4 regions of the Kitasatospora sp. NPDC059673 genome follow, and region 3 is predicted to be linked to each of the others. Evidence: riboswitches for the same ligand, from Rfam matches in the RefSeq annotation. Region 3 holds a riboswitch; each other region holds the start of a gene.

What was found. Region 3 has a riboswitch for cyclic di-AMP ahead of ACFV18_RS09590 (NlpC/P60 family protein). Riboswitches for the same ligand answer to the same signal wherever they lie in the genome.
Region 1: another riboswitch for cyclic di-AMP. It lies ahead of ACFV18_RS29010 (M23 family metallopeptidase); the one in region 3 lies ahead of ACFV18_RS09590 (NlpC/P60 family protein).
Region 2: another riboswitch for cyclic di-AMP. It lies ahead of ACFV18_RS06115 (transglycosylase family protein); the one in region 3 lies ahead of ACFV18_RS09590 (NlpC/P60 family protein).
Region 4: another riboswitch for cyclic di-AMP. It lies ahead of ACFV18_RS14640 (transglycosylase family protein); the one in region 3 lies ahead of ACFV18_RS09590 (NlpC/P60 family protein).

Annotation. Positions count from the first base shown of each region.
Region 1 covers NZ_JBHWEN010000032.1:58,045-60,235, reverse strand. Annotated here, with positions in the region: gene ACFV18_RS29015 (DUF3995 domain-containing protein) at 1-148, shown strand, start outside; gene ACFV18_RS29010 (M23 family metallopeptidase) at 162-929, opposite strand; cyclic di-AMP (ydaO/yuaA leader) riboswitch at 940-1,103, opposite strand; gene ACFV18_RS29005 (YiaA/YiaB family inner membrane protein) at 1,320-1,610, shown strand; gene ACFV18_RS29000 (alpha/beta fold hydrolase) at 1,728-2,191, shown strand, end outside.
Region 2 covers NZ_JBHWEN010000003.1:307,298-309,488, reverse strand. Annotated here, with positions in the region: gene eno (phosphopyruvate hydratase) at 1-191, opposite strand, end outside; gene ACFV18_RS06115 (transglycosylase family protein) at 444-1,112, opposite strand; cyclic di-AMP (ydaO/yuaA leader) riboswitch at 1,116-1,329, opposite strand; gene ACFV18_RS06110 (cytochrome P450) at 1,547-2,191, opposite strand, start outside.
Region 3 covers NZ_JBHWEN010000006.1:47,599-49,789, reverse strand. Annotated here, with positions in the region: gene ACFV18_RS09595 (NlpC/P60 family protein) at 1-658, shown strand, start outside; cyclic di-AMP (ydaO/yuaA leader) riboswitch at 995-1,176, shown strand; gene ACFV18_RS09590 (NlpC/P60 family protein) at 1,187-2,191, shown strand, end outside.
Region 4 covers NZ_JBHWEN010000010.1:137,725-139,915, forward strand. Annotated here, with positions in the region: gene ACFV18_RS14640 (transglycosylase family protein) at 1-889, opposite strand, end outside; cyclic di-AMP (ydaO/yuaA leader) riboswitch at 893-1,062, opposite strand; gene ACFV18_RS14645 (MFS transporter) at 1,477-2,191, shown strand, end outside.

The sequences.
Region 1 (2,191 bases), on a different contig from region 3:
GGCGGGTCACCGCTCGGTGGCGGAGCTGGACGCGATGGCCCGCTTCGCGACGGTGCTGTACGAGCCGTTCTTCCTGGCCGGCGGGGTGCTGTTCGGCTGCGCGGTGTTCGGCCGCCGGATCCTCGAAGGAGGCGGCGGCCGTCGGTGAGCGCGGACCGGCCCTACGGCTGCAGGCCGCGCTGCTGGAGCCAGGGCAGCGGGTCGACCGCGCCGCCGCCGCCGGGGCGGACCTCCAGGTGCAGGTGCGGGCCGGTGACGTTGCCGGTGGCGCCGACCGCGCCGAGCACCGTGCCGGAGGTGACCGGGCCGGAGGCGGTGGCGATCCGGGAGAGGTGGCAGTACCAGAGTTCGGTGCCGTCGGGCAGGGTCTGGATGACCCGGTAGCCGTAGGGGCCGGACCAGCCCGCCGAGGTGACGGTGCCTCCGGCGACGGCGGCGACGGGAGTGCCGGTGCGGGCGGCGAAGTCCAGGCCGGTGTGCAGGTGCGCCCAGTGCGCGCCGGACTGGGCGAACTGCGCGCTCAGCTGGTAGCCGGCCACCGGCAGGGTGTGCGCGGCCTGTTCGGCCTCGGCCTGCTGGGCGGCGCGCTTGGCCTCGGCCTCCTGCGCGGCGGCCAGCCGGGCGGATTCGTCGGCGGCGGTGCGCTGGCCGTCGGCCTGCTGCTGGATGCGGGCGGCGAGAGCGAGCCCGGGGTCGCCGGCGAGCAGCCCGTCGGAGGCTTCGTCGGCGGCGGTGACAGGCACCGGGGCGGCGGCCTGCGCGGGGGTGGCGGCGAGTGCGGTGGCGCCGAGCGCGGCGGTCATCGCGGTGACGCCCAGCAGGGGCGCGCCGGTGCGGGACTGCCGGGGCAGCCGGTGCCGGGCGGCTTCCGGCTCGACCGGGTGGTCGAGCAGCTGGGTGCCGGTGCTCTCGCTGTAGGTCGACGCCACGGGGGCGTGCTCCTTCCTTCCCTGCCGCCGACCGGGTTAGCTGACGGGTTCGGAGGTGGAAGGTCTCCTACGGTCGGGCCCAGGGCCGTCCCGATTCACCCCGGTGGAACGTGGTTCCCCGGCTCCTGGGACGCCCCGAGGGGTGTGCCCAAGTGGATTAGGCGTGGCGCACGGTGCCGCATGGTTACGGCGTTGCCGACCGCGCTGCGTTATCAAACGTTAATCCTATGGACCCCATGATTCCAAGCCGCTACCACGAGACGGCGAAGATTTCCTGACGCCCTATGGGTGATTTGTGACGGTTCACCAGGGCCAAGCTGACGGATTGTGACCGAGTGGTTGAGTATCCGTACTCACGCCGCGCTCCCGGGCCGACGCGACCCTGGTGCCATGACCGCAACCGTGCCGCACCGGACCACCGCCGCCTACTTCGCCCAGGCCGCCCTCTCCTTCGGGCTGGCCACCGCCGCACTCGCTCTCGGGATCGCCTACCTGCCGGTGAGCGCCTGGATGCGCGCCTTCCTCGCCGTCGGGCTGCTGTACGAGATCACCTCCGCGTTCACGCTGGCCAAGGTGATCCGGGACCGCCAGGAGGAGGGCGCGATCACCAGCCGGGTGGACAAGGCCCGGCTGGACAAGCTGCTCGCCGAGCACGACCCGTTCAAGGTGGAGGGCATCTGACCGGTTCGGCCGCCCGGCCTTGACGGCTAAGGCTATTAGCCTTAGCTTTGTGGCTATCGGCAGTCGGCCGGGCCTCCAGCGCCCGGCGCGCCGCAACGCCCGCCCAGGAGGCCCGCGATGAACAGCACCCTCGGCACCACCCGGTACCTCGACGTCCCCGGCGGCCGGATCGCCTACGACGACACCCCAGGCACCGGCCTCCCGGTCGTCCTGCTGCCCGGCATGCTCGAAAAGCGCACCACCTACCGGCACCTCGCGCCGCTGCTGACCGCCGCCGGGCACCGGGTGATCACCATGGACCTGCGCGGCCTCGGCGAGTCCTCCACCGGCTTCACCGACTACTCCCCCGCCGCGATCGCCGACGACCTGGTCGCCCTGCTCGACCACCTCGACCTGCGCGGCGCCGTCCTGGCCGGCAGTTCCTACACCGGCGCCACCGTGGTCCGGGCGGCCGCGCTCGCCCCCGGGCGGACCGCCGGGGTGGTGCTGATCGACGCCTTCATCGAGAACCTCCCGCTGAACGCCTTCCAGAAGGCCCTGTTCGGCCTGGCCACCCCGCTGATCACCGCGTTCCCCGGCCT
Region 2 (2,191 bases), on a different contig from region 3:
ACGCCCTTGCCGAAGTAGCGGTTCTTGTCGCCGTCGCGGAGCTCCAGCGCCTCGAAGGCGCCGGTGGAGGCACCCGACGGGACAGCCGCACGACCGGTGCTGCCGTCGTCGAGACCGACCTCGACCTCGACCGTGGGGTTGCCGCGGGAGTCGAGGATCTCACGGGCTACGACGACATCAATGGACGGCACGAGGCATCTCCTAGCGGAAGCGGATGTGTGGTCGTTACGCCCAGAGCCTAGCCGCAGACATGCCTGCGGCCACGCGCGGCCGGGCGTCGTCTCACCGTGTGGCCCGGCTACTCACTGGTAGTTCACCTGTTTGCCCGTCGGCGGTGCGCCCCGGGCGGCGCGAACTGCTGTGCGCACGCCCGGAGCGGACGGATCGTCAGGCGAACCGGGGGACCGTTCGACCGCCGGGCCGGAGTCGGCCGACCCGCGCCGTCACAGCGCCAGCACCTGCCCGGGCATGATCACATCGGGGTCGGCGCCGATCACCGCGCGGTTCGCCGTGAACAGCTGCTCCCAGCCGCCGGAGACGTTCCGTGCGGCGGCGATCCCGGAGAGCGTGTCGCCCTCCTGCACGGTGTACTTCCCGGCGCCGGTCTGCGCCGGCGCGGCGGCCGGGGCACCCTGCTTCGGAGCCTTGGACTGCTGCTGCGTCTTCGACTGCTTCTGCTTGGGCGCGGACGAGCGCGGCTGCGAACGAGAGGCGGTGTCCTCGGAGCTGTCGCCGCCCCGGGACAGGCCGGCCTTGATCGAGCAGGACGGCCAGGCGCCGGGCCCCTGGGAGGCGAGCACCCGCTCGGCCACCGCGATCTGCTCGGTGCGGGTGGCCTGGTCGGCGCGGGGGGCGTACTCGGCGCCGCCGTAGGCGCGCCAGGTGGAGGAGGAGAACTGCAGGCCGCCGTAGTACCCGTTTCCGGTGTTGATGCTCCAGTCCCCGCCGCTCTCGCACTGGGCCACCTGGTCCCAGGTGTCGGCGGGTGCGGCTGCCGCTCCGGTGGCGGACAGCAGGGGCAGGGCCAGGCCCACGGAGGCGATGCCTGCGGCGGCGACGACCTTCTCGGCCTTGGTGCTACGGCGGTGACGTCCAGTACCGGCGAACAGCATGGGACTTCCTCTCCGCACGCCTACGAGGTGAGCTGTCGGGTTCGGACCGGGAGGCTGGCCCGGCCGCCTGGGACTCCGGACGCGGTTGCGTCCGTTCCCCGGCGGCTTCACCCCAAGCCGTTGGGACTACGGCGTTCACACCTGGTTCCCCCGCTCCTGTCCGATTCCTGGTCGGTGTCCCGAGAGCGCGGCGGACAGGACTCGGCGTGCCGCGTTCGGGGCCCGCAGCTGCGGGCAAATCGGAGAGTAAGCAGAGCTGACGAGCAATCACAAGCTCATATCACCGGTATCACGTCGAAATTACGGACCTTCACTTCTCGTGCACAAACCGTCCATATATGTCCGATTCGCCCGGGGTGGGGGCGCATCACGCGCCCCCGCCGGGTCCACGGAGGGTCACGTGCGGGGGCTGGGCGGCGGCGGTCGAAACCGGGTCAGCGGGGCGTGAAGGAGACCGGGAGTTCACGCAGCCCGCGCATGATCAGCCCACCCCGCCAACGGAGTTCGGCCGGATCGGCGGCCAGCTGGAGATCCGGCAGCCGGGTCAGCAGTGTGCCGATCGCGCGCTGCCCTTCGAGCCGGGCCAGCGGCGCGCCGATGCAGTAGTGGATGCCGTGACCGAAACCGAGGTGCGGATTGTCCGAGCGGGCCAGATCCAGGGTGTTCTCCTCGGAGAACCGGGCCGGGTCGCGGTCCGCCGCCGCCAGCACCACCAGCACCGGGTCGCCCACCGGGATGTCCACCCCGCCGATGCTCAGCGGCCGGGTGGCGAACCGCCAGGTCGCCAGCTCCACCGGCCCGTCGTAGCGCAGGAGTTCCTCGATGCCGGTCTCCAGCAGGCCCGACTCGCCGCGCGCCAGCGACTCCTGGAGCAGGGTGCGCTGAACAGGGTTGCGAAGTAGGGCAAATGCCCCATTACCGATCAGATTGATGGTGGTTTCGAAGCCGGCGAACAGCAGGATGAAGGCCATCGCCGCGGCCTCGTTCTCGGTCAGGTGCTCGCCGTGGTCGCCGGCCCGGATCAGGCCGGAGATCAGGTCGTCGCCGAGGTCGGCGCGCTTGCGGTGGATCAGGTCGGC
Region 3 (2,191 bases):
GTACCTGGACCAGGCGTCCTCCTTCGACCAGGCCGCCGGCACCCAGGCCGACACCCTGAAGTCGCTGAACGACCAGCAGCGCCGGCTGAACCAGCAGAAGCAGGAGGCGGCGACCGTCCTGGCCGAGCTGGACGGTCAGACCCAGGCGCTGAACGACTCCAAGAACGAGGTCAAGAAGAAGCTGGAGGAGGCGCAGAGCCTGCTCAACCAGCTCTCCTCCGCCGACCGGCTGTCGATCACGCGTGGCGACGGCGCGGCCTCGCGCGGTGCCGAGCGGGTCGACCTGGCCAACCTTCCGAAGGCCGGCGGCTACGCCGGGATCGCGGTGCAGAAGGCGCTCGACAAGCGCGGTGCGCCGTACGTGTGGGGTGCGACCGGCCCGAGCAACTTCGACTGCTCCGGCCTGATGGTGTGGGCGTACGCGCAGGCCGGCGTCTCGCTGCCGCGCACCTCGCAGGCGCAGGGCAGCTACGGCACCAGCGTGGGCACCGACTGGCACAACGCCCAGCCCGGCGACCTGGTGGTCTACTACGGCGACCGGCACCACGTCGGCATGTACATCGGCAACGGCATGGTGGTGCACGCGCCGCACACCGGTGACGTGGTGAAGACCATGAAGGTCGACGCCATGCCGATCTCGACCATCCGTCGGGTCTGACGGCCCGACAAACCGGACATACGCCCTTCAGGGCGACAATTGACGCGCTGTGACACGCCCGGGCGGGTCGAGATCCTGCTGTGATCTCGAACACGTCCGGGCGTCGCGTTTTTCGGGTGGGCGGTGGGAAATGCTACGCACTGTGCAACGGATCCCTTACGTTCGGTCAGATTCGTAATCGAAATTGACTCAGATTCAGATTTTTTTCCGACAAGGATTTGAACGGATCACGGATCGGTTACTAGGGTCATAGTTCGACCGCCGCAGAGTCGATCGCCCAAGGGGGGCGACGGTGGGGGTCGCCGCCGAGTCCGTGACGCAGCGGGCGGATCGTCAGAACGAGATCCGCCGACGGGGATACCCCTGCGGGGGTGCTGTCGAACGGAGCCGGGGAACCACGTTCCCCCGGGGTGAATCGGCGCCAGGTCGGCCGCGACAGTGGCCGGTGAGGCGCTGTAGGGCATCTCTTCCGGCCCGAACCCGTCAGCTCACCCGGTAGGCGGTGTGAGGAAGAAGGAGTCCGCCTTCGTGGCGTCCCATCGCCGTCCCAAGCCCGTCGGCCGTGCCCGGGTCTCGATTCTCACTGCCGCTGCCGCCACCGCCGTCGCGCTGTCCGCCCAGAGTGGTGCGCACGCCGACCCGGCGCCCACCAAGGACCAGGTCAAGCAGCAGGTCGACCAGCTCAACGAGCAGGCCGAGGTGAAGACGGAGGCGTTCAACGCCTCCGTCGAGAAGCAGCAGAACCTGCAGAAGCAGGTCTCCCAGTTGCAGGACCAGCTGGCCCGGCAGCAGGACCAGGTGACCACCGTTCAGGAGCGCCTGGCGACCATCGCGGCCGAGCAGTACCGCAACGGCGGCATCCCGCAGACCATGCAGCTGATGCTCTCCAGCAACCCGGACAACTTCCTCGGGCAGGCCGGTGCGCTCAACACGGTCGGCGCCACCCAGTCCGACCTGCTCAAGAGCTTCAAGGCCGAGCAGGCCAAGCTCGACGGGCAGCGCAAGGAGGCCGAGCAGAAGCTCGCCGAACTGGACACCACCACGAAGGCCCTCAAGGCCGACAAGGAGGACATCCAGTCCAAGCTGGCCCAGGCGCGGGAGCTGCTCAACACGCTCACCCAGAAGGAGCGCGACGAGCTCGCCGCAGCCGAGGCCAAGGCCGCCGACTCCTCCCGCAGCCAGGCCGAGCGCGCCTCCCGCGGCGACAGCACCCGCACGGACCTCAGCGCCCCGGCCCCGGCCGGCTACGCGGGTGCCGCGATGAACGCCGCGCTGTCCAAGCTGGGCAGCTGGTACTCCTACGGCGCGGCCGGCCCGACCACCTTCGACTGCTCCGGCCTGATGCAGTGGGCGTACGCCCAGGCGGGTGTCTCGATCCCGCGCACCTCGCAGGCCCAGGCGGGCGCCGGCACCAGCCTCGGCACCAACATCGCCAACGCCAAGCCGGGTGACCTGATCATCTACTACGGCGACCAGCACCACGTCGGCATGTACGTCGGCAACGGGCAGATCGTGCACGCCCCGCACACCGGT
Region 4 (2,191 bases), on a different contig from region 3:
TGCCGCTGTTGCCCTTGCCGTCCTGGCCCTGGCCCTGGTTGGTGCCGTTGCCGGGTTCGGCGCCGTTGCCGTTGCCGGTCTGGTCGCCGGTGGGCGTGGTGGGGTTCGGGCTCGGGTCGGTGCTCGGGTTGGTGCTCGGGTTGGTGCTCTGGTCGCTCGAAGGGGCCGGGGCAGTCGGAGCGGTCGGAGCAGTCGGGACGGTCCGGCCGTCCGGGGTGGCGGTCGGAGCCGGTGTGGCCGCAGGCGGCTGGGGGTGCGTCAGCTGGATGTAGCGCTCGTACAGGCTCTGGTGGCTGGTCCAGAACCAGCCGCCGTTCTTCTCGTACCAGTACACGTGGTACACCGGGTCGTAGCCGGGCAGGCCGGAGAACACCGGAGTGGCGTTCCGCGGCGCGACGGTGCCGTCCGAGGCGGTGTTGACGGCCGCGATGCCGCGGGCGCCGCGCAGCGAACCCGCCTCGTCCGCCGAGTCGTTGTCGTCCACCACACCGGGGGCGCTGACCGTGCGCAGGCCCGCCGAGTCCGCGCACGAGGCCCAGGGCTGCGGGCCTTCGGTGGCCAGGATGCGTTCGGCGACCGCGATCTGCTGGCTGCGGGTGGCCCCGCTGGGCAGCTCGGCGTACTGGGTGCCGCCGTAGTCGAGCCAGCGCTGGGCGGTGATCTGGAGGCCGCCGTACACGCCGTTGCCCGGGTCGGAACTCCAGTTGCCGCCGCTCTCGCAGTCGGCGACCCGGTCCCAGACCGTGCTCGGTGCGGCCTGCGCACTTGTCACGGCGAGCAGCGGCAGTGCGAGGCCGACGCCGGCGACGCCGGCTGCGGCGATCGCCCGCTCGGCTGCCTTCTCCGCCTGGCTCTGCCGACGATGGCGCCCGGAACCCGTGAAGAGCATGCCCGATCCTCTCCGCACGCCTGCGAGGTGAGCTGTCGGGTTCGGACCGGGAGGAAGGCCCGGCCGCCGCGTACCGGTCGGAGCCGGTGCGGGCGGCTTCACCCCTAGCCGTGGGGGACGGCGACGTACCTGGTTCCCCCGTCCCTGTCCAAGGGTTGTGGTGGTCGACCCGGCAACGCGGCGGACAGGGTTCGGCGTTGCCGCGCGTGGGGCCCGGCGGTGCGGGCCGGATCGAGCCTAATCACTCGAACGGAGTAATCACAAGCTCATCGCGCCTATGTCACGGCCGAGTTGCGTCAGCCCGGTGGTCGGGCAGCCGGGCAGCCGGGCGGGCGGTCGGCCGGCCGGGCGATGGGTGGTCGGGCAGTCGGGCGATGGGGTGATCGGGTGGTCGGCTGCGAAAGTCTGGCCGATCGGTGGGATTGGGGGAGCGGGTGGAGGGGAAGGCGGACAGCCCCGCTTGGGCGGTTGGGTGTCGAGGGTTCCTCAAGTGGCTTGAAAAGCGAGGCAGTTGAGCGAAATCGGCGCATTGGGGGCGTTGTGGATAAATCGCGCGACAGCCACTTCGGAGGCTTCCTACCATCGCGGTGATCGCTGTTCCCCGACCCGCTGTGGAGGTGCCCATGGCTGTGCTGATTCCTGAAGTGCTCCGGGTGGAGCGTCAGTTCGCCCGTCTGTTCGTCGGTCAGTCGTTGTCCGTCCTGGGCGACAGGGTGTCGTTCGTGGCGCTACCGTTCGCCGTGCTGTCGATCGGCGGGTCGGCCGCCGATGTCGGCCTGGTGGCTGCGGCCGGCCTGCTGCCGATGCTGGTGTTCGTGCTGGTCGGCGGCGTGTGGGCGGACCGGATGCCAAGACAGCGGATCATGCTGGCCTCCGATCTGGTGCGGTGCGCGGTCCAGGCGGCCGTCGCGGTGCTGCTGCTCACCGGGACGGCCCGGGTCGGGGTGCTGGCGCTGCTGATGGTGGTGTTCGGGGTGGCGGACGCATTCTTCCTGCCCGCCTCCACGGGGCTGATCCCGCTGCTGGTGTCCGGTGAACGGCTTGGCGAGGCCAATGCCTTGCGCGGGCTCGTCCACTCCGTGGGGTTGGTGATCGGGCCGGTGCTGGCCGGCGCGTTGGTCGCCGTCGCCGGGCCTGGCGGTGCCCTGCTGATGGACGCCCTGAGCTTCGCGGCCAGCGCCGCCGTACTGGCGAGGCTCGGCACAGTGGGCGGGCAAGCCGTCGCGGAGCGCGCCGAGCGGCTCGGATTCCTGGCCGAACTCCGGGTCGGCTGGCGGCAGGTGTGCGAACGGACCTGGGTGT